DNA from 3 places in the Agarivorans albus genome. Region 3 is predicted to be linked to each of the others. Evidence: predicted binding sites of a transcription regulator. Region 3 holds the regulator's gene; each other region holds the start of a gene.
The links. The regulator FNR, encoded in region 3, switches genes on or off when oxygen is low (the NO sensors DNR and NnrR bind a similar motif). The targets are predictions, from matches to a motif close to TTGATCTAGATCAA.
Positions count from the first base shown of each region.

Region 1 (10,982 bases), 170 kb from region 3:
ACCTTCAATATGACTTACTTGGTGCAGGCACCACCTTGTCTATCGGATATAAAAACTTGTTTGCCTCGCTAACTGGCACTGTAACCAAAACCAAAATGAATGGTGCAGATGATTGGGGTGGCAGTATTTTTACCGCGCAACCGATGCTTGGTTACCAGTTTCAGCAACAACGAGCTCAAGTGTTTATTGGTGCTGAATATCAAGGATACGATGACTACATGACAGGTACTGTACGTTTCCAAGGTATTGAAATGGACTATAACGTAGGTATTCGCAGTCAACGTTGGGCTGGCCTCATTGGCTTTAATAAAGAGCTAGACAAAAACTTCAATATCACTGGCATTATTAATGTGGGTAAAGACCGCACAGCTGCCACCTTAAATGTTGGTTACCGTTTCTAAGTATTGTTGAGCAAGGAAGCTCGTTTAAGTTCTCTATCTTCACGTTTAAATTTAGGTTCCTTATGCACTCTATTAATCAATGTGTAGCCAATCTAGTTTCTAACTTTTGGCAAATTAGGTCGTTGGTGGTACTAGGATTATTTTGTATGTTAGCGGGGTGCTCAAGTGCACCACCGCCAATAGCTGAAGACTTAACCAGTAACTGGCAGCCCGAGACTGTGCCTGCTCAAGTCTATTTAATACCAAATGGGAAAGAGGCGTTAGCTCATCGCATAGCGGCAGTTCGAAACGCTAAGTCTTACGTTTTACTGGAGTATTTTACTTGGGACCACGACCTCAGCGGTGCCTACTTATACCGAGAGCTGAGAATGGCTGCCGACAGAGGTGTAAAAGTAAAGTTAGTTCTTGATGACCTACTTGAATTTAATGATATGTGGTTAAGAACATTGGCCGCTCACCAAAACATTGAAATACGCATTTTTAATCCTTTTGAAGCGCGTCAGCTGGGCTGGTTTAGCCGCATGTTTGATTTTCAGATCCATAAAAATAAACGTAATCATCGCTTACATGAAAAGCTACTGCTAGTGGATGGTGATTTAATGATTACTGGTGGGCGCAATATCGGTGATAGTTATTTTGAATACAGTAAAAAAGCAAACTTTTTCGATTTGGACTTATTGGTAAAAGGAGCTGTGTTAGCGGCCTTTGAGAAAAACTTTAATCAGTTGTTTCAGAGTGGGAGTGCGGTTGATGTTCAGACCTTAGTGGGGAAACCAAGGGCAGAAGAGCGCGACTATTTTTTAGCGGGTTTTACCGAGCTTGCCAACAAATACCCATTGCAGCTAGCTGCGATTGCGGGCAGTGTATTAGCTATCGCTGAACCAGAATACACTTCTGTTGAAGCGACCGCTTTGTTTGATTCACTTAATAAACTTGAAGACAAACAACCTTATCATCGAGAGCGGTTGTCTAAAACTATTCAGCAGAAGCATAAGCAGATTGACCAGCTTGTTATATCTACACCGTATTTATTGCCTAAAGCCGTTGGAGAAAGTGATATACAAAGGTTCAAGCAAGCTGGTGCAAAGGTAACAGCAATTACTGCTGGTAAAACGGGCAGTGATTCAGCGTTTGTTGGAGCGTATTATTCCCCCTATCGAAAACAGTTATTACAACAAGACGTTAAACTCTATGAGTTTGCTCCAGACAAAGAGAAAGGACACGTTAAGCATTATTACCACGTAAAAGCGTTGGTTGTGAATAAGCAGTGTAGTTATGTTGGGTCCTCTAATTTTGATCCGCGCTCCGATCATCTTAATCTCGAGTTCGGTTTGTACCTATGCGGAGAAGGCTTTGCTGAACAGTTAGAAGACTATCTGTTCCAAGATCGCGATACCCATTTGTGGCAACTTGGATTGACCGAGAAAGGAAAGACTATTTGGCAGCAAGGAAAACAACAGCGCATTAAGGCGTCAGGGAGCAAAATAAGCAATGCGATATATCGCTCGCTGGGTTTAGTTTACGACCTCTAAGTTAACGGGCTTGTTGTTGCAGTTCTTCAAGCCAATGTTGATGATAGCTATTAATTTGCTTGGGAAGAAAAAACTTAGTGAGCCAGCTTATTCCATTACGTTGGGTTGTCTCAGTAATAATTGAACAGCCGTCTGCTTGGCAGTCTAACTTCCAAGCATGGTACATATCTATACTGCCAGATTTGCCTTTCCAAGCAATTTTTTTGTTAGGCACAAATTCGACCACTGTACATTCGAATTGAAGCTTTTTAGTTTTCCAAAGAAAGACCGTGCCTTTTTCTAACTCTAAGCCGTTACCGTTTAACAGCTGCACAGAGGTCGCTTTATTCTTCCATGTTGGCCAACACGGTGCCTTAATCAAACATGCCCAAACTCGCTCTGCAGGGACTTTGCTGGGCACAGCATTTTTAACATGAATTTGCGCGTTTCGAGGATGATAGTAATCTGGCCAGTTAATCTTTGTTTCCTTGAACATTCGCTTCACCATAATGAGTAAACAAGCAATATCGACATAAAGGAGCTTACATTTATATATTGTAGCGCAGGGTGTAACTCGCTTTTGTTTGGTTCGCATATATTGCGTTTTTACTATGTTTACGAGTGAACCAACTTTCTCCAACTAAGCATAAAAAGTACACCTATCCAATAAGTTATATCGATACAACTTTGACGGATTTAGTCCTACAAACAAGATTTAGCACTACGCCAAAGTAAGCTTAAAGTAGCGTAATTCCTTCCAAAGCTGAATTTGTCAGTTTTAGAGTTAAACAAACAACTAAGTAATTAAACAAAGGTTATTAATGAAAACTACATGGGCGGCGATGGCGCTGTCGGCTTTGTCTATTAGCATTTATTCAACCGATAGCACTGCCTCATATTTTGACGAAGTTGATGGAAAGTTTGATTTGGGCCATCACCTTGCAGAGAATGCCTATGGCTTTTTGCCTATTCCTATTCTAATAACTGAACCTGCTGTTGGCGCTGGTGGCGGTGCTATGGGGCTATTTCTTCATGAAACTGAAGAAGAGAAAATAGCCCGTAAGAAGCTAGCGATGTCATCACTAGATGGTGGTGCACAGTTGATACCCTCGGCAATTACTTTAGTGGGAGCAGCAGGCACCGAGAATGGTACTTGGTTTGCTTTTGCTGGACATCGACATTCATGGATGAAGGATTCAATCCGCTATACCGGTGGAATGGGCTTGGGGAAAGCTAATCTGAATATTTATAAAGATCTGTCTTTAGGTGATTTTACTAAAAGCATGCAGATTGGTACTAAAACCGAGGGCGCTCTAGCCCTGCAAAAGCTTCAGTTTCGTATCGCTGATACTCCTCTGATGTTGGGTGCTAAGCAAATTGTAGGAGTAAGCAAAGTAACGTTTGATACTGGTAACTCTAACGCGGATAAGCTGCTAAATGGCTTGTTAGGCAAGGTGTGGGGGGATGAGTCGATCACTTCTGGTCTAGGTTTTATTGCCGAATACGACACCAGAGACAATATTTTTTACCCAACTAGGGGGTATAAACTAAACGCAGATTACATGATTTATGATAAAAAATTGGGCAGCGATTGGGACTACCAAAATTTGAATGTGGATGGAGAGGTGTATCTTCCATTAGGTAGAAAATGGAACCTAGCTTTTGCTGGCAATTATCAACTCTTTAGCTCTGATGAATTGTTTTTATCACCCACAGCTCGACCTTATATAGGCTTGCGAGGGGTATCCGCCTATCGGTATCAAGGTGACGAGATTCATACTATACAATCACAACTTACTTACTCGATTGATCACCGTTGGACTATCTCGGCTTTTTATGGTGCAGGACAAGCTCTGCAGGAAAGTGAGTTAGCAACAGATGAAAGTGTACAGTCTGTGGGCGCAGGCTTTCGTTATCAAATCGCCCGAAGATATGGTCTTCGCTTAGGGATGGATTTTGCCTACAGCGGCGAGGAAAGCGCAGTGTATTTCCAAGTAGGGAGTGGTTTTTAAACACTAGGTGGATACTAACCAAATTCCCACTCCAATCATGAGTGTTCCGGAGATGCGGTTTAACAAGCGTACATTGCCGCTTTTGTTTAAGAATAACCGTAAGGTTTTTCCACCGGTTGCATAAAGAGTCATACATACAAACTCAGAAATTAGAATTATGCCCACCAATACACTCAGTTGCAGGGGAAGGGCTTTGTCCGCTTGGATGAAAGGCGGTAACAGTGAAATCATAAAGGCCCAACCTTTAGGATTGGCTATTGCTGTTACCAGCCCCTGTGTGGCTAATTGCCAAGGGCTAATTTGCGCTTGCTGTTCAATTTTTTCGGGTATGGCCATCTTTCCGCGAGAGCGCCACATTTGGATCCCTAAGTAACCAAGATAGCTGCCGCCAAACCATTTTAACAAGGTAAACACGTCTGGGTAACGCAGCATAATTGCAGCAACACCAAGTACTGCAAGCACCGCAACTATGCCTACTCCTATCATTTCACCTAGCATCATCCAAAAGGTACGGCGCAGCCCAATGGTCATGCCTAAAGTCATCGCTAGCGTCATACACATGCCAGGTGTAATAGAAACGAAGAAGAAGGTAGGGATAAAGATGAGTAGGGTAGACAGATCCATGGAGTAACCAACAGCATTTTTCAAAGGCTACAGTGTACTCTTTTTATTTTTAGATAAAAGTTGCCAGAACTATTCGTTGTTTTTGGTTAGTTGTATGGCTGCAAAATTTGGCGGCGCTGATAAATGCCTGTTAAACGCGGTTTGCTTTGGTCTAGAGACCATAAAATTAGCTCTAACTCTGCTTTTTCTCCCCAGTGGAAGACTAGATAGAATTAACAAAAGAACAAATAGTTAGCCAAGATTAAGGAGAGAAAACCACGTCATTTACGCGCATGATTATTCACTAACTGTGGTGCGTGTTTATTTCGTGGTTTTGGTGTGGCAAAGGTTTTTATTCTTATTGTGAGGTTCGATTGATCTTGTTGGTAATATTATCATTTGCCAAAGACTGTTTTTTGAACTGTGTCACTAAGCTGACTTGAATAAGCACTTGACTGTAAATTGAACTGATTTAGGTCAAAAATGCTTCAGATCTAGCGTTCTACAGTATAAGGACAATAAATGGATTTAATGTTCTTACAAGGAGTAGGTAATGAAAAACCGTTGGCTTATCGCAGCATCGGCCGTTGGGCTACATGCCTCTATCGGCTCGGTATACGCGTTCAGCGTATTTAAGAAACCCCTAGGTCAGCTGTTGGAGTCAGCGACCAACAATGAAATTGCTTGGACCTTCAGCTTTGCGATTTTCTTCCTCGGCTTATCCGCAGCGATTATGGGGCACTTCGTAGAAAAGAATGGTCCGCGCAAAGCCGGTATGCTCGCAGCTACGTTTTTCGGTGGAGGCTTGTTAATTGCGGGTTTTGGCGCCTATATTCAAAACCTTTATCTAATTTGGCTCGGCTATGGTGTGTTAGGCGGTATAGGTTTAGGGATTGGATATATTACTCCCGTATCTACCCTCGTTAAGTGGTTCCCGGATCGTCGTGGTCTTGCCACTGGCTTAGCGATTATGGGCTTTGGCTTTGGCGCTATGGTAGCAGGCCCGGTGTTTAACTTTATTATTGAAACCTTTACCGTTGAGGGCAATGGTATTGCTTACACTTGGTGGATCACCGGAGTTGTATATCTAGTTATCATGTTTGCTTCTGCGTCTTATTTAGAGCGGCCACCACAGGGTTGGATGCCAGATGCAATGAAGGCTGCGGTTGAGTCAGGTGAAAAGAAAGTTTTAGAGGATTTAACCCAACTAACAGCTAACGAAGCGGTTAAAACTGGTCCCTTTTATGGCTTGTGGGTGATGATGTTTATTAACATTTCCTGTGGCATTGCGGTTATTTACGCGGCCTCACCCTTGGCTCAAGAGAGTATTGGATTAAGCCCGGCGGAAGCTGCTGGTGTGGTTGGTCTAATGTCGCTGTTTAATGGACTTGGTCGAATTGCTTGGGCTTCATTATCCGATGTACTTGGTCGCCCAAATACCTATATGATTTTCTTTTTAATTCAGATTGTTGCCTTCTGTTTGCTGCCAAACATTACCAGCATCATTTTGTTCCAGGTTGTTCTATACACTATTCTAACTTGCTACGGAGGCGGCTTTGCAACGCTGCCTGCCTTTATTGGAGATCTATTCGGTACTAAGGAGCTGAGTGCGATTCACGGCTATGTGCTTACCGCGTGGGCGCTGGCTGGTTTGGCTGGCCCACAGATCGCAGCTTACGTTAAAACAACAACTGGCAGCTACGAGATGACGCTTTACATTTTTGCTGGTGTATTTGTTATCGCCCTAATCGCGTCTTTGCTGATGAAGTCTTACATGACCCGCGCGCGTGCTGAAATGGATGTGGCAGCGCAAACGGCTCACGCCTAAGCCAACATTGCAGTAACGGTTATGAAAAGGGGGCTTGTGAGCCCCTTTTTTAGTCACTAAAGAGTGTGGTCGCCATTAGACAAAAGAGCTTATTCAGATTGGGTGCTCTTGAGTCTATAACTTCATGGCTGTGTTTGGTAAGCGGTATGAATTCATATCTTTAGTGGGAATTTCCGATAGCTTGTTTCTTATCAAACTGAACACATTTACAAGGTTTCAAAGAGCCGCAAGTTGCCAGTTAGCACTATTTTGATAAATGAATCCTAGATAGTAATTTTGTTTCTGAAGCTTTAGAATTGCCCTGTTAGCAGAGTTCTGCATTATTTTTAACCAAGGAATCTTGAATGATCATTGCAAAAGACGACGTTGCCGTTTTTGAATACACTGTAACCGCTAATGGCGAACAACTTGATACTTCCGAAGGCAAAGAGCCTTTGGCAATTATTGTTGGCCATGGTCAGTTAGTACCTGGCTTAGAGCAAGCGCTAGTTGGCAAGCAGGTTGGCGACAAGTTTGATGCAGACATTGCTGCCGAAGATGCTTATGGCGAGCGTAACGATAACCTTGTTCAAGCTGTGCCAAAGAGTATGTTTGGTGATGTTGAAGTAGAAGTAGGCATGCAGTTTCGCGCTACTACCGACGAAGGTGAGCAATCAGTAATTATTATCGGCATGGAAGAAGACGAAGTAATTGTTGATGGCAACCACCCATTAGCCGGAATCGATTTGGCTTTCTCAATTGAAGTGACCGAAGTTCGTAAAGCGACTGAAGAAGAGTTAGCTCACGGCCATGTTCACGCTGCTGGTGGCTGTGGTCACCATCACTAAGCCTGCTAGAGTTGGTCTTCTATTGGTAGAAGACCAACTATCCAAGCTTGAAACTTTCGCCATGCGCTGGCTTTAGGCTCACTATCGTAGCGTGTTTCAGCTTGCTCCCTAAACGTTTCTACCCACTCTAATTGTTGCTTGTCATCTAGCTCTAGCAAATAGCTTTTAAATGGCAGTTCGTCATGCACTGCGTTAAACACTAGGTATGCCAAATTGGGGCAGGTGAGTAACAAGCCCATTTCGGTATTTAGATTGATAGAGCGTGGATCCCAATTAAAAGAGCCAATAAAGAGCTTTTCTTCATCAATTACAAAAACTTTGCTATGCAAACTTGCCCTAGAGGCACCTTTACCAAAAAAAGCTAAACGTTGTTTTTGCTTTGCATCCGGTTTTACTTCATAAAGAAATACATTCCCTTCTACCAAGCGTTTGCGATACTTTTTGTAACCAGAGTGAACGGCTGCAACATCGGTTGCTGCAAGCGAATTGGTAATCACACTTACGTCTATGCCTTTGTGGGCAAGTTCTATTAAACCTGAGGTACCTTCTTCGCCGGGCACAAAATAAGGAGAACTAAGTAAAATACTTTGCTCTGACTGCTCAAGTACACGGGCTAAATTTGTAGATACGTCACTAGCAAAGTCGCCATCTTTATTGGGATGATCAACTAGTAGCCTGCCGTCACACCAATATAGATAATCGCGAAAGGTTTTATCTTCGATTAATTTTGCGTAACGCAAATGAGCAACTACAAAGGACTTAACACTGTTTTTAAAAATCTGTTGTTCTAAACGGCGATATTGAGCTTGTATATCTATTTGCTTGGTATTTAAGGATTCAATGGGGTAGCTTCGAATGTTATTCCAATAGAGATCAAAGGCTTGATTTACTTCATCGACTATCGGCCCTAAGGCAATGGCATCGATATCAGAGAACTCTAGATCATCTTTAGCGCTAAAGTATTCATCGCCGATATTGCGTCCGCCTACTACAGTAATTAGGCCATCAATAGTTAGCGATTTATTGTGCATGCGGCTATTTAAACGCTCAAAGTCGCCCACCATGTTTGTTGCTCTAAAGGTGCGGTCGTAAAATGGGTTGAAGACCCTTACTTCGATATTGTCATGCAAGGCCATGGCTTTGAGAACATCGTCGTAATTGGAGGTATTAATGTCGTCAATTAGCAGGCGAACCCGTACCCCTCGGTCAGCAGCCCCAATTAAGTTACCGAGAAAAATGGCTCCCGTCATGTCTTCTTTAATCATGTAATACTGCGCATCAATGCTTAGTTGCGCTTCTTCAATTAACGCAATTCTAGCGGCAAAGGCACTTATGCCATCAGACAGAACCGCAATGCCATTTTTACCTGGTTGATATTGGGTAATTTGATTTACTTTGAATTGATTTTCGGACTCGACACCGGGCTTAATGGTGTAGCTTGGCTGCTTATATTGTTGAATTAGCTCGTCAGATGGGCGCTGGGCACAGGCAAAAAGCAGTTGGCTTACAAAAAGTATTAAAAGTAGGTGAGCGCTAGGCCGCTGCAATTCCATATGCTTCTTCAATAAGTAACTCGCTAAATACTAAAAGAAATTTTAGGTTATTTGTGGTCATTTAGCTAGCGAGTTGACAGAGCTAGAGCGTGTAATTGTTAACTTGCTGTTAATCCGTTTCCTAGCAACTAAAATAACGTATATAATGTCGCGCTTGATTTTACGAGACCAATTTTTATGCAAACTGCGCCAACTCTATTTAAACCTGAAACTTGCGTGAATCGTCAGCGTGCTGCTGCGCCATTCTTACCTATGTCACGTAAAGAAATGAAAACCTTAGGTTGGGATAGCTGTGACATTATTTTGGTAACCGGTGACGCTTACGTTGATCACCCTAGCTTTGGCATGGCAGTTATTGGCCGTATGTTAGAGGCCAAAGGCTTCAGAGTTGGGATTATTGCTCAGCCGGAGTGGACCAGCAAAGATGCCTTTATGAAACTAGGCAAGCCCAATTTATTTTTTGGGGTAACTGCTGGCAACATGGATTCGATGATCAACCGCTACACAGCAGACAGAAAGCTACGTCATGACGATGCTTATACGCCAAATAATGAAGGGGGTAAACGCCCCGATCGCGCCGTAATTGTATACTCACAACGCTGTAAAGAAGCCTACAAAGATGTGCCAGTGGTACTTGGCGGAATAGAAGCAAGCTTACGCCGTATTGCCCACTATGATTACTGGTCCGATAAAGTGCGTCGTTCGGTACTGTTTGATGCAAAAGCAGAGCTGCTTATCTACGGGAATGCTGAGCGTCCTCTGGTAGAAGTCGCACACCGCCTTAGCCAAGGTGAGGCAATTAGCGAACTAAATGATGTTCGTGGAACGGCGATTATTCGTAAAGAAGCGTTGCCCGGCTGGAGTGGCTTAGATTCAAGCCATCTAGATAAGCCTGGAAAAATTGACCCTATTCCTAGCCCGTATGCCGAAATAGAGGAAAGCTGTTCGACTAAAGAGGCCGAGACAGTTGACCCCAAAGAAGCCGAGCAAGCTAAACCGATTGTTGTGCAATTGGAAAAGAAGCGCCCTTGGGAAAACGTATATATTAATTTGCCGGCGTTTGAGCAAGTTAAAGTTAACCAAGTGCTTTACGCCCATGCTTCCCGGATTTTCCACTTAGAAACTAACCCAGGCTGTGCCCGAGCATTAGCTCAGCGCCATGGTGATAGAATTGTTTGGCTTAACCCACCTGCGTTGCCGTTAAGCACTGAAGATATGGATGGTGTGTTTGGTTTGCCTTACCAGCGTGTGCCGCACCCAAGTTACGGCAAAGCTAAGATCCCTGCCTACGACATGATTAAGTTTTCAATTAACATCATGCGTGGTTGTTATGGTGGTTGTACTTTCTGTTCAATTACCGAGCACGAAGGGCGAATTATTCAAAGTCGCTCAGAAGATTCCATCATCAACGAGATCGAGCAGATCAGAGATCAAGTTCCTGGATTTACAGGCGTTATTTCTGATTTAGGTGGCCCAACGGCCAATATGTATCGACTAAATTGTAAAAGCCCAAAAGCCGAAGAAACTTGTCGCCGCTTGTCTTGTGTTTATCCGACTATTTGTCACCACATGGATACTGACCATACGCCAACCATTGACCTGTATCGTAGGGCGCGAAAGGTGGAAGGGATAAAAAAGATTCTAATTGCTTCTGGTGTGCGTTACGACCTTGCCATTGAAGACCCTCGTTACGTTAAGGAGCTCGCCTTACACCACGTTGGCGGCTACCTAAAAATTGCGCCAGAGCATACTGAGGAAGGCCCATTATCTAAGATGATGAAGCCGGGTATGGGCACTTATCATAAGTTTAAAGAGCTGTTTGATAAATACTCGAAAGAAGCCGGTAAAAAGCAGTACTTGATCCCTTATTTTATCTCGGCGCATCCAGGCACTAAAGATGAAGACATGGTGACACTGGCATTGTGGTTGAAGAAGAATAAGTTTCGATTGGACCAAGTGCAGAACTTCTATCCATCGCCTTTAGCCAACGCAACGACTATGTATCACACCGAGCGAAATCCGCTGCATAAGGTTAGCCATACCAGTGAACGAGTATCGGTAGCCAAGAAAGGGCGTCAACGCCGCTTACATAAGGCCTTGCTTCGTTACCATGATGAGAAGAATTGGCCAATCATCCGCGAAGGCTTAACCAATATGGGCCTTACCAAGTTAATTGGTGGTGGCTTACACCATTTGGTGCCGGCAGACAGTAAGCGGGGAAGTCGTGGGGCAGGAAACCGCGGTTAT
Region 1 covers NZ_AP023032.1:2,521,412-2,532,393, reverse strand. Annotated here, with positions in the region: gene K5620_RS11655 (hypothetical protein) at 1-401, shown strand, start outside; gene K5620_RS11650 (phospholipase D-like domain-containing protein) at 548-1,933, shown strand; gene K5620_RS11645 (SRPBCC family protein) at 1,935-2,408, opposite strand; gene K5620_RS11640 (BamA/TamA family outer membrane protein) at 2,734-3,924, shown strand; gene K5620_RS11635 (LysE family translocator) at 3,928-4,548, opposite strand; gene K5620_RS11630 (L-lactate MFS transporter) at 5,081-6,355, shown strand; gene K5620_RS11625 (FKBP-type peptidyl-prolyl cis-trans isomerase) at 6,700-7,182, shown strand; gene K5620_RS11620 (phospholipase D family protein) at 7,188-8,747, opposite strand; gene K5620_RS11615 (YgiQ family radical SAM protein) at 8,913-10,982, shown strand, end outside.
Region 1: the regulator FNR is predicted to act here: its motif matches at 4,995-5,008, upstream of K5620_RS11630 (L-lactate MFS transporter).

Region 2 (10,982 bases), 890 kb from region 3:
ATAGACAGAGTAGGATCTGCTTCTACATCGTGGAATACTTCAACTTCCATGCCTTTCTCTTTAAGGATGGCACGTAGGTCGTCGATGTAACCGTTGTTGAATAGGAAGTTATCAGTAACAACCATTGCACGTTTCTTGCCATCTAGGTCGTCCATTGCGATTGGTAATGAACCACGACGGAAGTAGATTGACTTAGGTAGTTTATGCCACAACATGTTCTCAGCTCGCTTCGCAACAATTTTCTTATTGATAAGGTGTTTTGGACCCACGTTTTCAGAAATCGCGTTACCACCCCAAGAACCACAACCTAGCGTTAGAGAAGGTGCTAGTTCGAAGTTGTAAAGGTCACCAATACCACCGTGAGAAGAAGGCGTATTGATAAGAATACGTGCAGTCTTCATTTTGTCGCCAAAGTAAGCGATACGGTCAGCGTTAGCGTCTTGGTCTGTGTAAAGTACAGACGTGTGACCAACACCACCGATGTCTAATACGATACCAGCTTGGCGAACAGCGTCTTCAAAGTCTGTCGCTTTGTAAACACCTAGAGTTGGAGATAGTTTCTCGTGTGAGAACTCGTCATCGTAAGATGCTTCTAGGCCTTCACCGATTAAGATCTTAGTTGCTTTTGGTACAGTTACGCCAGCTAGCTCAGCAATTTTGTATGCTGGTTGGCCAACGATTTTAGCGTTAAGCGCGCCGTTAATCATAAGTACTTTACGTACTTTATCTGCGTCTGCTTTGCTTAGTACTGCTGCGCCGTATTTAGCGAAACGAGCAATTACTTCGTCGTACTTAGATTCAACAATGATAGCTGCTTGCTCAGAAGCACAGATAACACCGTTATCAAAAGTCTTAGACATAAGAATAGAAGAAACAGCACGTTTAACGTCTGCAGTTTCGTCAATTACTACTGGCGTGTTACCAGCACCAACACCAATTGCAGGCTTACCAGAAGAGTAAGCAGCTTTAACCATACCTGGACCACCAGTTGCAAGAATTAGCGCGATGTCTTCGTGCTTCATTAGTGCGTTAGATAGTTCTACAGAAGGAGTATCAATCCAGCCAATAATGTCTTTTGGCGCACCAGCAGCAATAGCAGCATCAAGTACTAATTTAGCCGCAAAGTTAGTTGCGTTTTTAGCACGTGGGTGTGGAGAGAAGATACAACCGTTACGCGTTTTAAGGCTGATTAGCGCTTTAAAGATAGCGGTAGAAGTTGGGTTAGTGGTTGGTACGATGGCACAAACAATACCTACTGGCTCAGCGATAGTAATAGTACCGCCTTCGTCGTTACGTTCGATAACGCCACAAGTTAGAGTATCTTTGTATTTGTTGTAGATGAACTCAGAAGCGAAGTGGTTTTTGATCACTTTATCTTCCATTATGCCCATGCCAGACTCTTCAGCCGCCATACGAGCTAGTTCAATACGTGCTGTAGAAGCAGCGAGTGACGCAGCGCGGAAAATCTTGTCCACTTGTTCTTGGCTGTAAGATGCGAATTCAGCTTGCGCCGCCTTCACTCGAGCAACCATTGCGTTTAACTCATCAATATTACCTACAGGCATCCTGTTCTCCTCATTTAAACTAAAACTAATTAGTAAACCAACACTGATAGTTCAATCCGCCTCAGTATAGACCGTAAATCACCGTTCCAGTGGTTTAGTAATTAACTTTCACCAGCAATTATAGGTAGCCCTTTAGTGGTACAACTTGATCCAGATCATGTGTTGCTAAGTTACAAATGTAAAAAAATCACGAAATATTTTCGGCTAATTTTACAGAATCAATCAGTATTCAGGCAAAAAGTGTAAATTTTTTACCAATTTTGCTACTCCGATCAAATTTGTAGTTTCTTCTCAACTTATCTACGTTAACAGTAAGTTTTGACGTATTTTTTAGATGCTAGCTTAACCTAGTGAATTAACAATAAAAACCCAATAATTCTTGAGAATAATCAGGAATCTTCACCAATAAAAGGCAACTTATTATTTGTTGTTTCTTTGATTCGGGTGTAGCATCTGGCGTTGATGTGCGTTTTATTAGAATATTGTACTGATTTAATATTCATGTAAAGTGAATGGAAATTTCACAAACGGCCTAGTTATAGCCAAATGTGTCAATATGGAGATGAAAATGAAAACTGCTAAAACTTTAGCTGCCAGCCTCGTTAGTGCTGCGATCCTAAGTTCTTTCACCACTGCCTCTTTTGCTGCTGATGTTCCTGCTGGCGTTAAGCTTGCCCCGGTACAGGAACTTGTACGTGGTAACGGCACCGAGCCTGCTTCCCTAGACCCCCATAAAACCGAAGGCGTGCCAGAATCTAATGTGATTCGTGAGCTACTTGAAGGTTTAGTAAATCAAGATGGCGACGGAAACCTGGTACCTGGCGTAGCAGAATCTTGGGAAACTGAAGATAACCTTACCTTCGTATTTCACCTTCGCAAAGATGCAAAATGGTCTAATGGCGATGCATTAACCGCCCACGATTTTGAATATAGTTTCAAACGCGCAGTTGATCCAAAAACTGCAGCGCCTTATTCGTGGTATCTAGAAATGACCACCATGGTAAATGCAGCAGACATTATCAATGGTAAGAAAGACGCCTCTGAATTAGCAGTTAAAGCTCTTGATGACTACACCTTAGAAATTAAACTAGAGCAAGCTCTGCCATACTTTGTTGCGATGACGTCGCACACTACGCTGAAGCCAGTGCACAAAGCTACTGTTGAAAAGTTCGCTGATAAGTGGACTTTACCAGCGAACTTTGTGGGTAACGGTGCTTACAAAGTATCTGAATGGGTAGTGAATGAAAAAATTGTTATGGAGCGTAACGAAAACTACTGGGATAACGACAAAACTGTTATCAACAAAGTGACTTACCTACCAATTGAAAACCAAGTTACTGACATGAACCGCTTCCTAGCGGGCGAAATTGACATGACTTACGAAATGGCTAACGAGCACTTTAAGCGCATGCAAAAAGAGCAGCCAGATTCGTTAAAAGTAACGCCTTACTTATGTTCTTACTACTACGGCTTTAACAACAAAAAAGCACCATTTGATGATGTTCGCGTACGTAAAGCTTTGTCTTACGCGATTGACCGTGACGCAGTAGCTAAGTTTATCGTGGGCAAAGGTGAGCTACCTGCTTACAACTTTGCACACCAAAAAGTGGCTGGCCTACAAGTAGATACGCCAGATTACGCTACTTGGTCGCAAAAAGAGCGTAATGCAAAAGCTGCTGAGCTACTAGCCGAAGTAGGTTACGGTAAAGACAAGCCTCTAGAGTTTACCTTGTTGTACAACACTAGCGAAAACCATAAGAAGATCGCTATTGCAGTAGCTTCTATGTGGAAGAAAACCCTTGGTGTTAAAGTAAACCTAGAGAACCAAGAGTGGAAAACCTTCCTAGATAACCGTCGTAACGGTAACTACGATGTAACCCGTGCCGGCTGGTGTGGTGATTACAACGAAGCGTCAACCTTCCTATCGTTAATGCAGAGCAATAACGGTAACAATGATCAGTTCTACAACAGCCCAGCTTACGATGGCTTTATGAATGCAGCTATGTCAGCGGTTGATGATGCTGTTCGTGGCGATAACTACCGCCAAGCAGAGGCACAACTTGCTCAAGACATGCCGCTTGCTCCAATCTACCACTACGTAAATGCGCGTTTGGTTAAGCCAACAGTTGGTGGCTACCCAATGAACAACGCCGAAGACAAAATTTACACTAAAGATCTATACATTATTGCCAAATAGTTGATGGTCTTTTGTAAGGCACCTTATGCTTAAGGTGCCTTATTTTGTTGTTAGCTACGCTAATTCAATTACAGCAATAAACATAAGCTGGAAAATCGAATGATTAAGTTCATCTTAAAACGAATGCTAGAAGCAATACCTACGCTGTTGGTATTGATTACTATCACCTTCTTTATGATGCGTTTTGCCCCGGGAAGCCCATTCTCTGGTGAGCGCTCACTTCCGCCTGAAGTCTTAGCCAATATCGAGGCTAAGTACGGTTTGGATAAACCAGTACTGGAGCAATACTTCTCCTACTTAGGCAACTTGGCACAAGGCGATCTTGGGCCATCATTTAAATACAAAGACTACACCGTGAATGAACTTGTGGCGCAAGCCCTGCCGGTGTCAGCAAAAATCGGCTCTATTGCCTTTATCTTTACAGTGTTGATGGGAGTGTCTGTAGGCACGCTGGCAGCATTAAAACAAAATACCTGGATGGACTTTAGCATTATGTCCACGGCAATGGCCGGGGTGGTGATGCCCTCCTTTGTGCTAGCGCCCACCTTGGTTTATATCTTTGCAATTAAGTTGCAATGGTTACCCGCAGGGGGCTGGAACGGGGGGCAGTGGCAATACATTATTCTACCCATGTTGGGCATGTCCTTGCTTTACGTGGCCTCGTTTGCGCGGATTATGCGCGGCAGCATGATTGAAGTATTAAGCTCTAACTTTATCCGCACCGCCAAAGCGAAAGGTTTGCCATATCGTTACATTATTGTGCGCCACGCGCTGCGCCCAGCTTTGTTACCAGTAGTGTCTTACATGGGCCCAGCTTTTGTTGGCATTATTACTGGCTCGGTAGTGATTGAGACCATTTTTGGCTTGCCTGGTTTTGGTAAGTTGTTTGTGAATGGAGCGCTTAACCGAGACTACTCCTTAGTATTAGGTCTCACCATTTTAATTGGTACCTTTACCATTGTTTTCAATGCGATTGTAGACATCTTGTATGCCTTCATCGATCCGAAAATTCGCTACTAGGAGGCTGCAATGTTAGATAACAAACAAAACAGCGACGCTATTAGTGAATTCGCAGATAAGTTAGAAATTGAAGGCCGCAGTTTGTGGCAAGATGCGCGTATGCGTTTCATGCGTAACCGCGCTGCCATGGTAAGTTTAGGCATATTGGTATTCATCACTTTGCTAGTGATGTTTGGCTCTCATCTTAGTGAGTTTGCCTTTGACGATACCGACTGGGGAGCCATGCACCATGGACCATCTATTGAAAGTGGCCACTATTTTGGCACCGACTCGTTAGGCCGAGATATGTTTGTTCGTACTTTATTGGGTGGACAAATCTCGTTGCTGGTAGGTGTGATGGGCGCTTTTGTCGCGGTACTTATTGGTACCCTTTATGGCGCTACTTCGGGCTTTTTAGGCGGCACAGTAGACCGAGTAATGATGCGTTTGCTAGAGATCCTCTACGGCATTCCGTTCATGTTCTTTGTAATTTTGCTGGTGACCTTTTTTGGCCGCAATATTTTCTTGGTGTTTGTTGCCATTGGCGCAGTGTCTTGGTTAGACATGGCGCGTATTGTTCGTGGCCAAACCTTAAGTCTTAAAAACAAAGAGTTTATTGAAGCTGCCGAAGTGTGTGGGGTATCCAAATGGAAAATTATTACCCGCCACATTGTGCCTAATGTATTAGGCATTGTTGCTGTATATGCCACGCTGCTAGTACCACAAATGATTCTTACCGAATCGTTTTTAAGCTTCTTAGGTTTGGGTGTACAAGAGCCAATGACCTCGTGGGGCGCTTTGTTGCAAGACGGTTCGCAAACCATGGAAATTGCCATTTGGCAGCTATTATATCCAGCTGCATTTATGGTGGTCACGCTGTTTAGTTTTAACTATGTAGGCGACGGTTTACGTGATGCCTTAGATCCAAAAGATCGCTAAGGCAGGGGCAGAGTAATGAGTTTATTAAATGTGAAAGACCTTCGTGTAGAGTTTTCTACCCCCGAAGGCAGCGTAACCGCAGTGAACGATTTAACTTTTTCACTGGAAGCAGGGCAAACCTTGGGTATTGTTGGTGAGTCTGGTTCAGGTAAAAGCCAAACCGCTTTTGCCTTAATGGGCTTACTGGCAAAAAACGGTACTATTAGCGGCGAAGCCTTGTTTAACGGCCAGCAAGTTCTTAACTTGCCAGAGCAGCAGTTAAACGCCATACGCGCCGAGAAAATCTCGATGATTTTCCAAGATCCCATGACCTCGCTAAACCCTTACATGAAAGTGGGTGAGCAGCTAAAAGAGGTATTGCGTTTACACAAGGGTATGAGTAATCGTGAAGCCCACGTGGAAGCCGTTCGTATGCTTGACGCAGTTAAAATGCCAGAAGCTGAAAAACGTATGGCCATGTACCCCCATGAGTTCTCGGGTGGTATGCGCCAGCGAGTAATGATTGCTATGGCTTTGCTGTGTAAACCACAGCTGTTAATTGCCGACGAGCCAACTACGGCCTTAGATGTAACGGTTCAAGCGCAAATAATGACACTGCTAAACGAACTGAAGAGTGAGTTTAATACAGCAATTATTATGATTACTCACGATCTCGGTGTAGTTGCCGGTATCTGTGACAAAGTATTGGTTATGTACGCTGGCCGCACCATGGAATATGGCACGGCTAAGGAAGTGTTTTATCAACCTAGTCATCCGTATACCGAAGGTTTGTTAAAAGCGATCCCACGTTTGGATACCGAAGGCGAAATATTGCCGACTATTCCGGGTAATCCTCCTAACTTACTTAAGCTTCCACAGGGCTGTCCGTTCCAGGAACGTTGTCATAGAGTGAGCGATCACTGTCGCCAGCAAAGCCCTGAACTAAGCACTTTTGCTAATCAGCGTCAGCGTGCTTGTCACAATGATTTCCACTTAAGCGGAGGCCAATAAGATGAGTGATAAAGCCTTATTGCTAGATGTAGTGGATTTAAAAGTCTATTTCAAAATTAAAAATGCCAAAGCCCTACCTTGGACACCAGCTGCCACCTTAAAAGCGGTAGACGGCGTGTCGCTTAAGCTATACCAAGGAGAAACCTTGGGGGTAGTAGGTGAGTCGGGCTGTGGTAAGTCTACCTTCGCCCGTGCGGTGATTGGTTTGGTGCCAGCCGAAGCAGGCAAGGTAGTGTGGTTAGGGCAAGACTTAACCGAGCTTGATCAAAAGAATCTGCGCGAAAAGCGCAAAGAGATTCAAATGATCTTCCAAGACCCGCTAGCATCACTAAACCCAAGAATGACGGTTGGCGATATTATTGCCGAGCCATTACGTACTTTTTATCCAAACCTCAGCAGGGCTGAAGTAAAACAAAAAGTGCAAAAAATGATGATGCGGGTGGGCTTGTTACCAAACGTAATCAACCGTTATCCGCATGAATTCTCGGGTGGTCAGTGTCAGCGTATTGGCATCGCCCGAGCGTTAATCCTTGAGCCGAAGATGATTATTTGTGATGAACCTGTATCGGCGCTCGACGTATCGATTCAGGCGCAGGTGGTTAATCTGCTTAAAGAGCTGCAAGCAGAAATGGGCTTAAGCCTTATTTTCATCGCTCATGACCTTTCGGTAGTTAAGCACATCTCCGACCGCGTATTGGTTATGTACTTGGGTAACTCGGTTGAATTAGGCACGGCTAAGGCCCTGTTTGATAAACCCACGCACCCTTATACCAAAGCGTTGATGTCGGCAGTGCCTATTCCCGATCCGGATTTAGAGCGCGGCAAAACCATTGAACTGCTAGAGGGCGATTTACCTTCGCCAATTAGTCCACCTTCGGGTTGCGTATTTCGCACGCGCTGCCCCATAGCCACTGAGCAATGTGCTAAAACTAAGCCTGTGTTAACAGGTAGTGATGAGCACTCGGTAAGCTGTTTACACACCTCGGTGTAGCAGTATTGTTGTGATTAAAAAGCCAGGTTAAACCTGGCTTTTTTGTAGCAATTCTCGGCCTTACTCTATATCGAATTGTGTTACCAATAAGCTTACTGCCATGATTTCCATAATAAGTGCTGGGTGAATGTTAACTACATTACTTCTTTACACGGCTGGTAACGCTGAAGTACTCAGCGAAGCAGTCATTGGATAGCTTACTTTGTTGAGTTAGTTGTTATTATGATTGGTTTTGTTAGGGTATGATTTCCCAAGCATTTGGTCTTAAGTGCTGAACAGCACTGTTAAGTGACCATTACCAAATAACTAGATAAGGTTTGAGTTATGGGGAAGTTTATTGTTGTGCTGTTACTCTCGTTGTCAGCTAACTCAGCCATAGCTAAGGAATGTGTTGTATTGCTACATGGAATGGCACGTTCAGAAGACTCTATGGAAAAAATGTCCAAACAACTTAAAACTGACGGATACAGAGTTTCAAATTATGGTTACCCATCAACTAGCTTAGAAATAGAAGACATAGCCTCGAAACATGTACCTCAAGCAATAGCGGATTGTGGTAATGCAAAGGTGGTACATTTTGTCACTCATTCGCTAGGCGGTATTGTGCTGCGAAAATATTTAAGTGAAAACAGCATAATACCACTTGGCCGGGTTGTAATGTTGGGTCCTCCTAACCAGGGTAGTGAGGTAGTCGATGCGCTAAAGCATGTCCCGGGATTTGAGTTTATAAATGGTCCCGCCGGCTCGCAGCTTGGCACTGAGGAAGATAGTGTTCCTAATTCGCTTGGACCAGTCACTTATCCGGTTGGCATTATTGCAGGGAGTTCCACTTTCAATCCGCTACTGTCGCAAATGTTGCCCAACCCCGATGATGGAAAGGTGTCCGTTGAACGAACCAAAGTAGCGGGTATGACTGACCACGTGGTTTTACCTGTTACGCATACATTTATGATGCGAAATGATGAAGTTATAAGCCAAGTAAAGCGCTTCCTAAAAACGGGAGAATTCGAGCATTAGTGTCGCAGAAGCTAAGTTCTGACTGGTAGGTATTAAACACCAAGTAAGTTTTAAGTTCTAAAGCCCCAGCATGCATCAATTAGTTTGATCATCAGTTCTTTAGAAACGCCATCATGATCAAGTTCTGGTAAATACTCGACAAAATCAGCGCCAATAAATTTACTGCTGGAAGCTAGAGTATGAACAAGGTGAATGGCTTCTCTAGCGCTTAAACCCCCTACATTTGGAGTAGCGCAGGCTCTAAAAGTACTTCCCTCTAAGGCATCGTAGTCAAAAGATAAATAGAGGTGATCATAATGGCTTTCGATGTGTGAGCTTAGTTCCTTTAAAACTGTGTTAATGCCTAGGCGGTCAATACTCGCCATATCATAATTGGTGATCCCATGGTTATTGATAAGCTGGTGCTCATTTGGCATTAAGTCTCGTATCGCCACATAAAAAACGTCTTCTGGCTTTATTGCAATCTCGGGGTTAATTGACCAACCATTGTGCGGATATTTATCCATTAACATGGCTAATGGTTTGCCATGCAAATTACTGGCAAGGCTATTATTACAATCGGCATGGGCATCAACCCAAATCACAGCCACCCTCTTGCCTTGTTGTTTTTGATAATACTCCATTGTTGCTTGCAGCGTACCTACTGCAATCGAGTGGTCGCCGCCTATAGTGATAGGAGTGCGTCCAGCGCTATAACTGGCCAGCAGTTTGGTTTTCAACTCAGGACTATAGGCTGATAAAGCGGCTTCTTTCTTACCAGCAGCGATTAAAGACAATACTTCTGCCGATACTGCTACATCACCAAGATCTTGAATATCACAATTCCAACGGGTATTTCTAACGCTTATCCACTCGCTTAACCCAATCCAAGTCTGCTGATTTAAGCAACGAAGCCCGTCCACCGTATTTTGTTTAGTGGTGACGTAGCCCAGTTGATTAAAAGGCGCACCAATTATATCGAAACATCTACTCATGAACTGCCTTGTATAAATGAAAATGTATTCTCATTACAATCAATAATGTGAGTCATCAATCCTCCCCAACTTTGCTTTTCTGGGGGGCCGGTAAATAGAACACCGCGTTCGGTTAATGTGTTGTAAAGTTGAAGAATGTTGGATACTTCAATACTGAATCCTAAAAATCTAGCACTTTCAAATTCACCTTTTTCTTCGAGCTCTAGCAATAGTTGAGCATTATCTATCTGGAACACAATGTAGCCTTCTGACACGGTACCAAACACTTTGGTTAGCCCGAGTTTTTCTGTATAGAATTTTTCTGATTCTATGAGGCATCGGCAAGGGATCCGCAAGGTACTTACTTTCATTTTCTGCTCTCCGAGTGTTAACTCTTAGAATCATTTTGTTGGTTTAAATGGCTGGATTCATATAACCACACCATACGATCTAAAAACCACATTTTAGTGAGGTAGATATAGACAACACCTTGCAATGTAACGCTTATATTTAGGCTCCACAAGCCATAGATAAGGACTAAACAACTGATCCCTTGCAGGATGTTTAGTATGTTTATAGCTGTTGCGTGAGAGTCTGGAATGGACTTAGATTTACGGTTGATTAATATGCGCTCACCCAACACAGCTTTGGCTGCCCAGCTGCTGTAATCCTTTGGTTTAGAGAACAAAGTTGGGTTTATCCAAAGCCAAAAAATAAGTATCGAAATAGGGACAAGGCAGTACCAGCCGATCCAAACTCGTGACCAAATGCCTAATACAATAAATGGCAGTGTGGCAAATCTTGTCCACACAGACCAAGGGTTAGCATGTTTTAGCCAACTCTCGTCTTTGGGAAGGAACAGTTTGGATAAGGCTTTATCTAGTTTCAAGTAAGACTCCGGTTAATGCTTCAGCGTTACATAAACATCTTATTATTACTTAAATTGGCTTTACGTTATCGGCAAGCATGCCTAAGTATTTGGTAAAGCGCTTTTGTCTGGTTTCGGGCCTTTTGGCACTAAGTAAGCCGTGAGCTATAACATAGCGACTTGATTTAGTCAGTGTTTCATAAAACTGTTGTGCCTGTGGTTTTAGCGCTAATGCCGTTAAAAAGTCTGCGGGGACTTCCATTTCACTTGTTGCGTAGGCATTCTCCCACCTTCCGTCAGCTTTGGCTGTCTCTACTTGCAAAAGACCGGATTTGGTCATTCGGCCCTCTGTTATTAACCGCTCTACGTGTTTTCTGTTTCTTTTCGACCAAGTGCTACGAGGTTTTCTGGGAGAAATTCGCTGTAAGTATGCATGCTCGTCAATCGACTTTTTTACTCCGTC
Region 2 covers NZ_AP023032.1:1,466,206-1,477,187, forward strand. Annotated here, with positions in the region: gene adhE (bifunctional acetaldehyde-CoA/alcohol dehydrogenase) at 1-1,565, opposite strand, end outside; gene K5620_RS06820 (ABC transporter substrate-binding protein) at 2,134-3,762, shown strand; gene oppB (oligopeptide ABC transporter permease OppB) at 3,862-4,782, shown strand; gene oppC (oligopeptide ABC transporter permease OppC) at 4,792-5,700, shown strand; gene oppD (oligopeptide ABC transporter ATP-binding protein OppD) at 5,716-6,690, shown strand; gene oppF (murein tripeptide/oligopeptide ABC transporter ATP binding protein OppF) at 6,692-7,681, shown strand; gene K5620_RS06845 (lipase family protein) at 8,006-8,698, shown strand; gene K5620_RS06850 (arginase family protein) at 8,749-9,672, opposite strand; gene K5620_RS06855 (VOC family protein) at 9,669-10,022, opposite strand; gene K5620_RS06860 (DUF6653 family protein) at 10,040-10,540, opposite strand; gene K5620_RS06865 (YdeI/OmpD-associated family protein) at 10,590-10,982, opposite strand, start outside.
Region 2: the regulator FNR is predicted to act here: its motif matches at 1,711-1,724, upstream of adhE (bifunctional acetaldehyde-CoA/alcohol dehydrogenase).

Region 3 (10,982 bases):
GTTTTTTCAATACATTTAGCGCTTGCGCGCCGTTTTCTGCTTGTATTACTTGGCCGATGCCAAAGCGACGTAATTGCTCATAGGTGATTTTTCTTATTGGTGCCATATCGTCGACGATTAGCACTGTGAGTTTATTCAGTTGCATGTAAAAGCGTATCCTTCGCGGCCAGCCAACTATTCTTCTAAAGACTCTTTAAATTGTTCTTTTACTTCGAGTATTTCGGGAAGTGCTTCTATAAATAATGGCACTAACTTGGGGTCGAAATGAACTCCAGCCTCACTTTCCAAAAGCTCGATGGCCTTTTCTACAGGCCAGGCTTTTTTGTATGGGCGTTCGCAAGTGAGGGCATCAAACACATCAGCAATAGCAACAATTCGCCCTTCAATAGGAATATCTTCTCCAGCAAGTCCATTGGGGTAACCTTTGCCGTTCCATTTTTCGTGGTGGGTTAATGCTACTGTTCTCGCAAGCTCGAGTAACTCTGAACTATCACCCTCGCCGAGAATTTCACCACCAATTACTGCATGGCTTTGCATAATTTCCCATTCTTCGGCGTCTAACTTCCCAGGTTTTTGCAATACACGGTCTGGAATACCGATTTTGCCAATATCGTGCATCGGCGCAGCATTCATAAGTATGTCTGCATCTCTTTCGCTCATTCCAGCGGCTAAACCAAGAATGCGCGAGTAATAACTCATGCGAATAACGTGCATGCCGGTTTCATTGTCTTTGTACTCTGCGGCTCTACCTAAACGCTGAATGATTTGTAAACGGGTGGTATTTATAACATCGGTTTGCTCTTTTACCTTTCGGTCTAACTCGCGATTTTGATTGTACAAAGCAAGTTGGGTTTTCACCCTTACTTTTACTACCGGTGGGCTTACTGGCTTTGTGATGTAATCAACAGCACCTAACTCTAGGCCTCTTAGTTCATCAGCGGGGCTTATTTTGGCGGTAACAAAAATCACCGGGATATGGCGAGTGCTTAAATCTTCTTTTAAACGACGGCAAACTTCGAAGCCGTCGATGCCTGGCATCATAATATCTAGCAGTATTAAATCGGGTTTATTGGCTTTAGCAACAATCTTTAATGCCATATCGCCATTGCGTGCCACTTGCAGCTTGTAATCATTTCGCAGAATGCCTGCCAATACGTCGATGTTCTCTGGTGTATCGTCCACAATGAGAACAGTGGCCCTGTTTTCCATAAAATATCCTTGTTTACCAATCCATCGATAAAAATAACTAGTAGTAACTATAGGCTTAAAATCAACAATTTAATAACAATGACGCTTAAAAAACATGCGTTTCATTAGATATACACGAATGTTTAGACTTAAGTCTAATTAGTGCCAACACTGAGCTAAAGCGCATCGCAAAATTCTAATGTTACGTAAAGCAGATTTTTGGTTACGCGAATGTAAATTATTGGTTCATAATTGATCTAGATCAATGCGGTTTATTGATTGGAAAAGATTTGTTAAATATTTAGCGAAGATATGCAAATAACTAGTTTTTCAAACTGTTATTTGATCAGTCGATGAAGTATGATCGCGCCGTTAAGCTACTGGTTGTAGGCTCTATTCGTGCTAAACGTGAAAGTAGTTTAACAATTCGTTTCATGTTGTTGATGCCATTGCATCAAACTCGCTTAAACAAATAATAAATAGCAACGGAAGCATGTATTTATGAACCAAGCAGCTAGCACAGAGACTGATTACAACTACACGGTTGTTCGACAGTTCACTGTAATGACCATTGTTTGGGGTATAGTTGGCATGGGTGTTGGTGTATTAATTGCTGCGCAATTAATTTGGCCTGCACTTAACTTCGATACTCCTTGGCTAACTTATAGCCGGTTACGTCCCCTTCACACAAACGCCGTTATTTTTGCATTTGGTACCAGTGCATTAATGGCTTGTTCCTTCTACGTGGTACAGCGTACTTGTCAAACCCGATTGTTTGGTGGCCCACTCGCCTCCTTCGTATTCTGGGGTTGGAATTTGATTATCGTATCGGCTGCGATAACACTGCCTATGGGTTTCACTACTTCAAAAGAGTATGCGGAACTAGAATGGCCAATTGGCATTGCAATCGCGATTGTATGGGTGGCTTATGGAATAGTCTTCTTTGGCACCTTGGTCAAAAGAAAAACCTCGCATATCTATGTTGCTAACTGGTTCTTTGGTGCATTCATTATTACCGTTGCTGTATTGCACATTGTTAACAATGCGGCTATTCCGCTAACAATGACTAAGTCGTACTCGATTTACGCCGGTGCTGTAGATGCAATGGTGCAGTGGTGGTACGGCCATAACGCGGTTGGCTTCCTGCTTACTGCTGGCTTCTTGGGTATGATGTACTACTTCGTACCAAAACAAGCTGGTCGCCCTGTATACAGTTACCGCTTGTCTATTGTTCACTTTTGGGCACTAGTATCTATTTACATTTGGGCCGGTCCTCACCACTTACACTACACTGCATTGCCTGATTGGGCACAGTCTTTAGGTATGGTGATGTCTCTTATCCTATTCGCTCCTTCTTGGGGGGGTATGATCAACGGTATTATGACCTTGTCTGGTGCTTGGCATAAACTTCGTTACGACCCAATTCTACGTTTCCTAATTGTTTCTCTGTCTTTCTATGGTATGTCTACCTTCGAAGGGCCAATGATGGCAATTAAAACGGTTAACGCCTTATCTCACTACACAGACTGGACTGTTGGTCACGTTCACTCTGGTGCTTTAGGTTGGGTTGCTATGGTATCAATCGGTAGTGTTTACCACCTAATACCTGTGCTATTTGGCCAAGGTCGCATGTACAGCACTAAATTAATTAACACCCACTTCTGGCTTGCGACTATTGGTGTAGTTCTTTACATCGTAGCGATGTGGATCTCTGGTGTTATGCAAGGTTTGATGTGGCGTGCGGTAAACGAAGATGGCACCTTAACATATTCATTTGTTGAGTCGCTGCAAGCTTCTTACCCGTTCTACTTTGTTCGCTTTATCGGTGGTGTGTTCTTCTTAACAGGTATGTTTGTTATGGCTTACAACGCATACAAAACCATTACTGCTGAGAAAGGCTCCCTAAAACCAATTGAACACGGACAGGAGGCATAACATGAAGCACGAGTTAATCGAAAAGAATGTTGGTTTACTGGCCATATTCATTGTTATCGCAATTAGTTTTGGTGGTTTAGTACAAATCACCCCACTAATTTTTCAACCTGAAACTACCGAACCGGTAGATGGTTTAGTGCCTTACACTGCTCTAGAAATGGAAGGTCGTGATATTTACATCCGCGAAGGCTGTAGCAACTGTCATAGCCAAATGATTCGTCCATTCCGCGCAGAAACTGAACGTTATGGTCACTACTCGGTAGCTGGCGAAAGTGTTTGGGAACACCCGTTCTTATGGGGTTCTAAGCGTACCGGACCTGATCTAGCACGTGTTGGTCAACGTTATTCTGATGAATGGCATCGAGTGCACCTAATTAATCCACGCGATGTAGTACCTGAGTCGAACATGCCTGGTTTCCCTTGGTTAGAGGAAAACTTAGTAGATAGCTCATTAACAGGTAAGAAACTCGCGCTATTTAAAAACCATTTTGGCGTGCCTTATACCGATGCAGACATCGAAGGTGCAGAAGAAGCCGTTAAAGGCAAAACTGAAATGGAAGCTTTAATAGCCTACTTACAAGTGTTGGGTACAGCATTAAAATAAGGAGTTAGTTATGGACTTTGGTACATTTAGCGGCCTATATACAGCTTTCTTAATGGCGATTTTTGTAGGTATTTTTGCCTGGGCCTACAGTAAAAAACGCAAAAAGGATTTTGCTGAAGCTGCAAACTTGGTTTTTGCCGACGAGCCTGAAACTAGCCCGACAAAGGAATTTGAAGGAGCACAGAAAAAATGAGCACATTTTGGAGCGTGTGGATTACTGTAATAACCTTAGGCAGCATCGCAGGATGTTTCTTGCTGCTAAGGGCATGTAATAAGAACAACACCGGCGTAAAAGAAGGTGAATCAATGGGCCACGAGTTCGACGGAATCGAGGAGTTAAACAACCCTCTTCCGAAGTGGTGGTCTTATATGTTTATTATTACCATTGTTTTCTCGTTGGTTTATTTAGCGGCCTACCCTGGCTTAGGTAACTGGCAAGGTTTCCTTGGTTGGAAGAGCTCAGAAATGGGTATTAAGAGCATTGCAGAAGGTCAAGAGCGTGTAGCTGCTTACGACGGCAATGTTGCCAACCAATACCAAGGTGAACTTGATAAAGCTGATGCTCGATTTGGTGAAGTTTTCCGTCAAGTTGCGTACAACGAGTCTGGCGAATACCGAAGTGTAGAGGAGCTTTCTGAAGATCCAGCGGCGGTTAAAATTGGCCAACGTTTGTATCTACAAAACTGTTCGCAATGTCATGGTTCTTCGGCTCGAGGTGGCAAAGGCTTCCCTAACTTAACCGACGGAGATTGGTTATATGGTGGAAGTGGCGAAGCGATTAAAGCTAGCCTTATGCACGGTCGTCAAGGCCAAATGCCTGGTTGGGAAGCAGTATTAGGTGATGACGGTATTAAAGAAGTTACCGCCTATGTTCTAAGCTTATCTGGCCGTAAGGTAAACGATGTTGATGCCGCCAATGGTAAAAATCGTTTTGCAGTATGTGCAGCTTGTCACGGCGCCGACGGCACCGGTAATCAAACGCTTGGCGCACCTAATTTAACCAATGGTATTTGGTTATACGGTGGTTCACGCCGTGCAGTTGAAGAAACCCTTCGCTATGGTCGTAATGGTGTAATGCCAGCTTGGAAGGATATTCTAGGAGAAGATAAGATCCAGCTTATTTCCGCCTACGTATATCAGCTTTCTAAGAGCGAATAGACTTAAAATTTATAAAAAGCGACGCCTATGCGTCGCTTTTTTTTGTTATATTTAAGCCCCCCTTGTGAATGGAAGTATGCTGTTATGCAACAAGTTTGGTATAAACAATTTTGGCCGTGGTTTTTAATCGCGCTACCTATGGCAGCGGTGGTTGCAAGCCTGTTTACTTTTTATATAGCTGCTACAACCAACAACGATATGGTTGTTGAGTCTTACTATAAAAAAGGTAAAGCAATTAACGCTGACTTGTCGTTAATCGAAAAAGCTGAACAATTGGGGATCAAAGCAGCGGTTTCACCTGCCAATAATGGTTTGGTATTAGATATGGTTCTGCCTGACTCTCTAAAGAACCAACCACTTAAAATTGAATTAGCACATAAAACCCTCGCTAAAAATGACCGCAGTTATGTCGTTACTGCTGATGCAAATGGTCGATACCGCTTTGGCGATGATTTAAATGAGTCTGGCCGCTGGTTTATTCGGATTAGTCCTATGGATGATTCCTGGAGACTGCAGGAAGAATTAAAGCTACCGCTATACAACGCAGAAGAAATCGATGGCAAGTAATCAAGGCCTGTGTTTCCACTGTAACGAAGTTATTCCCAAAGGCGTAAATCTGCATGTTTCAATTCTTGGTAGCTCTCAAGCGATGTGTTGCCAAGGTTGTGCTGCCGTTGCGCAAACAATTATTGAAAGTGGCTTAGAAGATTATTATCAACATAGAACCGCTGCCGCGCCAAGTGCTCAAGGCTTAGTACCAGACGCCTTGGTTAAAATGTTGGAGTATGATGACGAAAGTGTTCAACTAGAGTTTGTTGCACAAAATGAAAACAGCAAGGAAGTTTTACTTTCGATCGAAGGGATCGCCTGTGCCGCTTGTGCTTGGTTAATCGAAAAACAATTATCACATATTCCAGGTGTTCAAAAAATTCATGTCAACTCGACCACCCAGCGAGCGACGCTTGTGTGGGATGATAAGCAAGTAAAGTTAAGTCAATTACTACAAAGTATTCATAAGCTTGGCTATAACGCCAACCCCTTTCAAACTGATAAACAAGAAGAGATAGATCGAAAGTTATACCGCAGTCATTTACTCAAATTGGGTGTCGCCGGCTTGGCCACCATGCAAGTAATGATGTTTGCTATCGCTCTATATGGTGACCTGTTTGAGGACATGGAGCTTATCTATCGAGATTACTTTCGTTGGGTGAGCTTAATTATGGCAACGCCAGTATTACTGTTCTCTGCACAGCCGTTTTATTTTGGCGCTTACCGAAGCCTTAAAGCTAAAACGCTAAATATGGATGTGCCCGTTTCCATTGCATTATTAGGCGCCTATAGTGCGTCGCTTTACGCCACGATAAACGGCACCGGTGAAGTTTATTTTGAATCGGTTTCCATGTTCACATTTTTGTTATTGCTGGGCCGACTTCTTGAATTGCGAGCAAGACGCAAGGCCAGCGAAACCAGTTCAAATATGCTTAAGCTAGTGCCTAAGTTAGCCATGCAAATTGATGAGACCGGTCAGCAACAAAAGGTTGCGGCGAGCCAGCTTAAACAATCAGACATTATCGTGATTTTACCCGGCGAAGTAGTACCTGCCGATGGACAAGTTGTGTTTGGTGAGAGTGAATTTGATGAGTCTTCGCTTACCGGCGAATCATTGCCTATCACTAAGAAGCTAGGTGATCAGGTTTTTGCCGGCACCATTAACCATGAACAAACCGTTCATTTAGAAGTTGAAGCGGTATCTCAAAACACCTTTATTGCCAATATCATGCGTTTGCAAGAGCAAGCTCAAAGCGAAAAACCTAAGATAGCAACAATAGCCGATAGCGTAGCTCGCTACTTTGTTTTTGGTTTGTTGGTGATTGCTGCACTTACCTACACCTACTGGCATTTTCACTCACCAGAAGATGCGTTCTGGATTACCTTGGCGGTTTTAGTTGCTACTTGTCCCTGTGCCTTATCTTTAGCAACCCCAGCAGCACTAACTGCAGCTACACACAAACTATCAAAAACAGGCTTATTGGTTAAACGGGGACACGTGTTGGAAAGTTTGGCCAAAGTTACGTCTGTGGTATCTGATAAAACAGGAACACTTACCGAGGGCAAGTTACAGATTAAACAAGTGAACTGCCTTGGCGATGTTAATGAGTTAACAACTCTTAATCTGATTGGTGCTCTAGAAGCACAAAGCTCCCATCCCATTGCTAATGCCTTCAGCGAATACCAAGGTTACGCTGCAACTAATATTGAGCACCATACTGGCTTAGGTTTGAGTGGAGAAGTAGACGGTAAAAAGTTGAAACTAGGTAAAGCTTCCTTTTGTGGTCAAGCTGCTGAGCCAATAGCCGGAATGCTCGAGTTGGTGTTAATGGTCGAAGATAAGTTGGCTGCTAGGGTTTATCTTTCAGATACCATTAAAAAGGACGCTGTTAGTTTTTCACAGGGTTTAAAGGCGCGAGATATTTCACTTTCTATGTTAACTGGGGATGACTCCGCGCAGGTGGAATATGTTGCAAAACAGTTACATATCACTGACATTGCTAGCGGCGCTTTACCCCAACAAAAACTCGAAGTAGTTAAAACTAAAACGCAAAACTCCCCCCACCTATTAATGCTTGGTGATGGAGTAAACGACGGTCCAGTTTTGGCCGCCGCACCGCTTTCGGTTGCTATGGGTTTGGGCACCGACATCGCTAAATCAAGTGCTGACGCTGTGTTGTTGGGTAGCAAGCTTTCTACTTTGCTCACCGCCATGGATCTCGCCAAAAAGACTAAAAAGATTATTGCTCAAAACCTCGCATGGGCCTTAGGGTATAATGCCTTAATATTGCCCTTAGCAGTGGCTGGAATTGTTACTCCTTATATGGCTGCTATCGGTATGTCATTATCGTCTTTAGCGGTACTCACTAATTCCTTAAGGTTAAACAAGCAATGAGTATTATATTTGTCTTGATCCCCATCGCCCTGATCTTTGTATGTGTAGGAATTGGTATATTTTTCTGGGCTGTTAAAAGCGAACAATTTGAAGATTTAGACCGCCAAGGTATCAACATTTTGTTTGATGATAAGAACAAAACCAAACAAGACAATGATCCTACAGACTGATTTTGTAGCAGCTTTTATCACCGGCTTATTAGGCGCCACACACTGCATAGCAATGTGTGGCGGCATCGCATGCATACTAGGTTCTCGTGCTAATAACTCTTCCAATAAACTTTTAGTAAGTATCGGTTTTAACCTAGGTCGGATCCTAAGCTACTCTATTGCCGGCGCTATTGTTGCTGGTTCCATACAAGCAATTAGCCAAGTTCATCAATCGTTTTATATGCTAGTAGCTTTACAATGGTTCGCAGCGATAATGCTCATTTTACTGGGTATCCACCTTACTCGATGGTGGTCAATTCTCACGCCAGTGGAACAACTTGGCAAAGGTTTGTGGTCAAAGGTGCAGCCTAAAGCAAGTAAGATGTTGGCACTGCAACACCCAGCAGCCAGTTTACCATTAGGCATGTTATGGGGTTGGCTACCTTGCGGTTTGGTTTATTCAACATTGGTATTAAGTGCTAGCCAGGCTCATTGGCTAAACGGAGCGGGCGTGATGTTTAGTTTTGGTTTAGGTACGTTTAGTGTGATGCTGTTAGCCGTATTACTGGGCCAGCAACTAACTAAACTAATGACAAATCGCGTATTACAAGTTTGTTCTGGACTGAGTGTTTTGAGTTTAGGGATCTACCAAGTTGTTACATTGTTGTAGCAATAGATCTAGAAAATTTATTACATAAAGAGTAGAATTGCCTCGAACTCCTATAGCATAGTTTGAGTATGAGCATTAACCCAAAAGCTAGTCAAAGAATCCAAACTGGTGGTTGTGAAATTCACTGCCAAGATTGCAGTATCGCCCAGTTATGTATCCCTTTCTCTCTTAATGAGACCGAGCTAGATCGCTTAGATAGCATTATCGAGCGTAAAAAGCCTATTCAGAAAGGCGAAGAAATATTTGCTGCAGGCGATAAGCTAAAAAGCTTATACGCCATTCGCTCAGGTACAATTAAGTCCTACACCATTACTGAACAAGGTGATGAACAGATCACCGGTTTTCACTTAGCTGGCGACCTAGTTGGCTTTGATGCCATTAACAGCCAAGAGCACCCTAGTTTTGCTCAGGCACTTGAAACATCAATGGTATGTGAAATTCCTTTCGACACCATGGATGAATTGTCTGCCACAATGCCTAAGTTACGCCGTCAAATGATGCGCTTAATGAGTAATGAAATTGTTGCAGACCAAGAAATGATTTTGCTACTAAGCAAAAAGAATGCAGAAGAACGTTTAGCTGCCTTTATTTACGGTTTATCACAACGCTTTTCGGAGCGAGGTTTTTCTCCAAGAGAATTTCGTCTGACTATGACTCGTGGTGATATCGGTAATTATTTAGGGCTAACTGTAGAAACCATTTCCCGTTTACTTGGTCGTTTCCAAAAAGCAGATATGATTGCAGTAAAAGGTAAATACATTTCAATCACTGATCGTGATGCACTACGCCAACTAGCTGGTACTAAACAAAGCTAAGTACCTAATAACACTGACCTGATTTACATCAATCTATCGAAAGAAATCTAGGTCAGTGTTAACTATATCTAATTTATTCCTACCAAATTAAGCTAAAGTTAAGTAGCTATTCCAGAAGATTCTAGGAGCTGCTTTATGATTAAGTATCGTAATATTTTAGTGGTCATCGACCCTCTTCACGACACCCAGGCGGCCTTGTCTCGTGCTGTTTTTCTTGCGCAGAAAGAAGACAAAGCAAAAATCAAAGCTCTACTTACTATTTACGACTTTTCTTACGAGATGACATCCATGTTATCTGGAGAAGAGCGCGAAGCTATGCGTTCAGGAGTGATAGAAGAACGTAATGTTTGGCTAAATGAAGTAATAGCTGCAACAAACACTGCTGGGATAGAAATAGAAACCAAAGTAGTTTGGAACAATCGCTTATACGAAAGTGTCATTGAAGAAGTTCTCGACTTTGGTCACGACCTAGTCGTTAAAGCGACACACCCGCACCCTACTTTACAGTCGATTATTTTTACCCCGAACGATTGGCATATTTTGCGTAAATGCCCCACTCCAGTGTTAATGGTAAAAGAACATGACTGGCCAACCGAGGGTAAAATTGTTGCTGCGATCCACGCAGGAGCAGAAGATGAAGAGCACCACAAATTAAACGAGCGAATCGCTAACGAAGCAAAAGACCTAAGTAAGTTGCTAGACGCAAATTTACATGTGGTAACTGCCTATCCTGCAGCACCGGTAAATATTGCGATAGAGCTGCCAGACTTTGATCCGCTTAAGTACAATAAGAACGTCATGGAGTTTCATAAAACCGCGCTTAACAAATTTGTTGAAGAACAATTTGAGCAAGTGGTCACCACACACCTTGAGGAAGGTTTACCTGACGATGTAATCCCTGAAGTAGCAAACGAGATAGATGCAGAAATTGTTATTTTGGGTACCTCAGGTAGAAGCGGGTTTAGTGCTGCACTTATTGGCAATACCGCTGAACACGTTATCGACCAATTAGACTGCGATTTATTGGCGCTTAAACCGCAAAATTTTGTCAGTCCTTTTCAAAAATAGATAAAGCTAAACTGACGTTAAACATTGCTTAAGCAAAGCGGGGTTATATAATAGCCCCGCTTTTTTATTGGGAACACACTATGTCAGTTACAGCAAAACAACAATACAACCACAACAAGCTACAAAAGCGAATTCGACGTCATGTTGGACAAGCTATTGCCGACTACAACATGATTGAAGATGGCGACAAAATAATGGTTTGTTTATCCGGTGGTAAAGACAGTTATGCAATGCTAGACATACTATTAAACCTACGCGCCCATGCTCCGATAAACTTTGATGTAGTTGCTGTCAATCTAGATCAAAAACAACCGGGTTTCCCAGAGCATATTTTGCCTGAATATCTAAAAGGCTTAGATATTGAATACAAAATCGTAGAAGAAGACACTTATTCGATAGTTAAAGACAAAATACCAGAAGGGAAAACAACTTGTTCACTGTGTTCGCGTTT
Region 3 covers NZ_AP023032.1:2,354,548-2,365,529, forward strand. Annotated here, with positions in the region: gene K5620_RS10805 (response regulator) at 1-145, opposite strand, end outside; gene K5620_RS10810 (HD-GYP domain-containing protein) at 175-1,209, opposite strand; gene K5620_RS21810 (hypothetical protein) at 1,542-1,664, shown strand; gene ccoN (cytochrome-c oxidase, cbb3-type subunit I) at 1,690-3,123, shown strand; gene ccoO (cytochrome-c oxidase, cbb3-type subunit II) at 3,125-3,727, shown strand; gene K5620_RS10825 (cbb3-type cytochrome oxidase subunit 3) at 3,738-3,920, shown strand; gene ccoP (cytochrome-c oxidase, cbb3-type subunit III) at 3,917-4,885, shown strand; gene K5620_RS10835 (FixH family protein) at 4,970-5,452, shown strand; gene K5620_RS10840 (heavy metal translocating P-type ATPase) at 5,442-7,829, shown strand; gene ccoS (cbb3-type cytochrome oxidase assembly protein CcoS) at 7,826-7,999, shown strand; gene K5620_RS10850 (sulfite exporter TauE/SafE family protein) at 7,983-8,648, shown strand; gene fnr (fumarate/nitrate reduction transcriptional regulator Fnr) at 8,717-9,463, shown strand; gene uspE (universal stress protein UspE) at 9,599-10,531, shown strand; gene ttcA (tRNA 2-thiocytidine(32) synthetase TtcA) at 10,612-10,982, shown strand, end outside.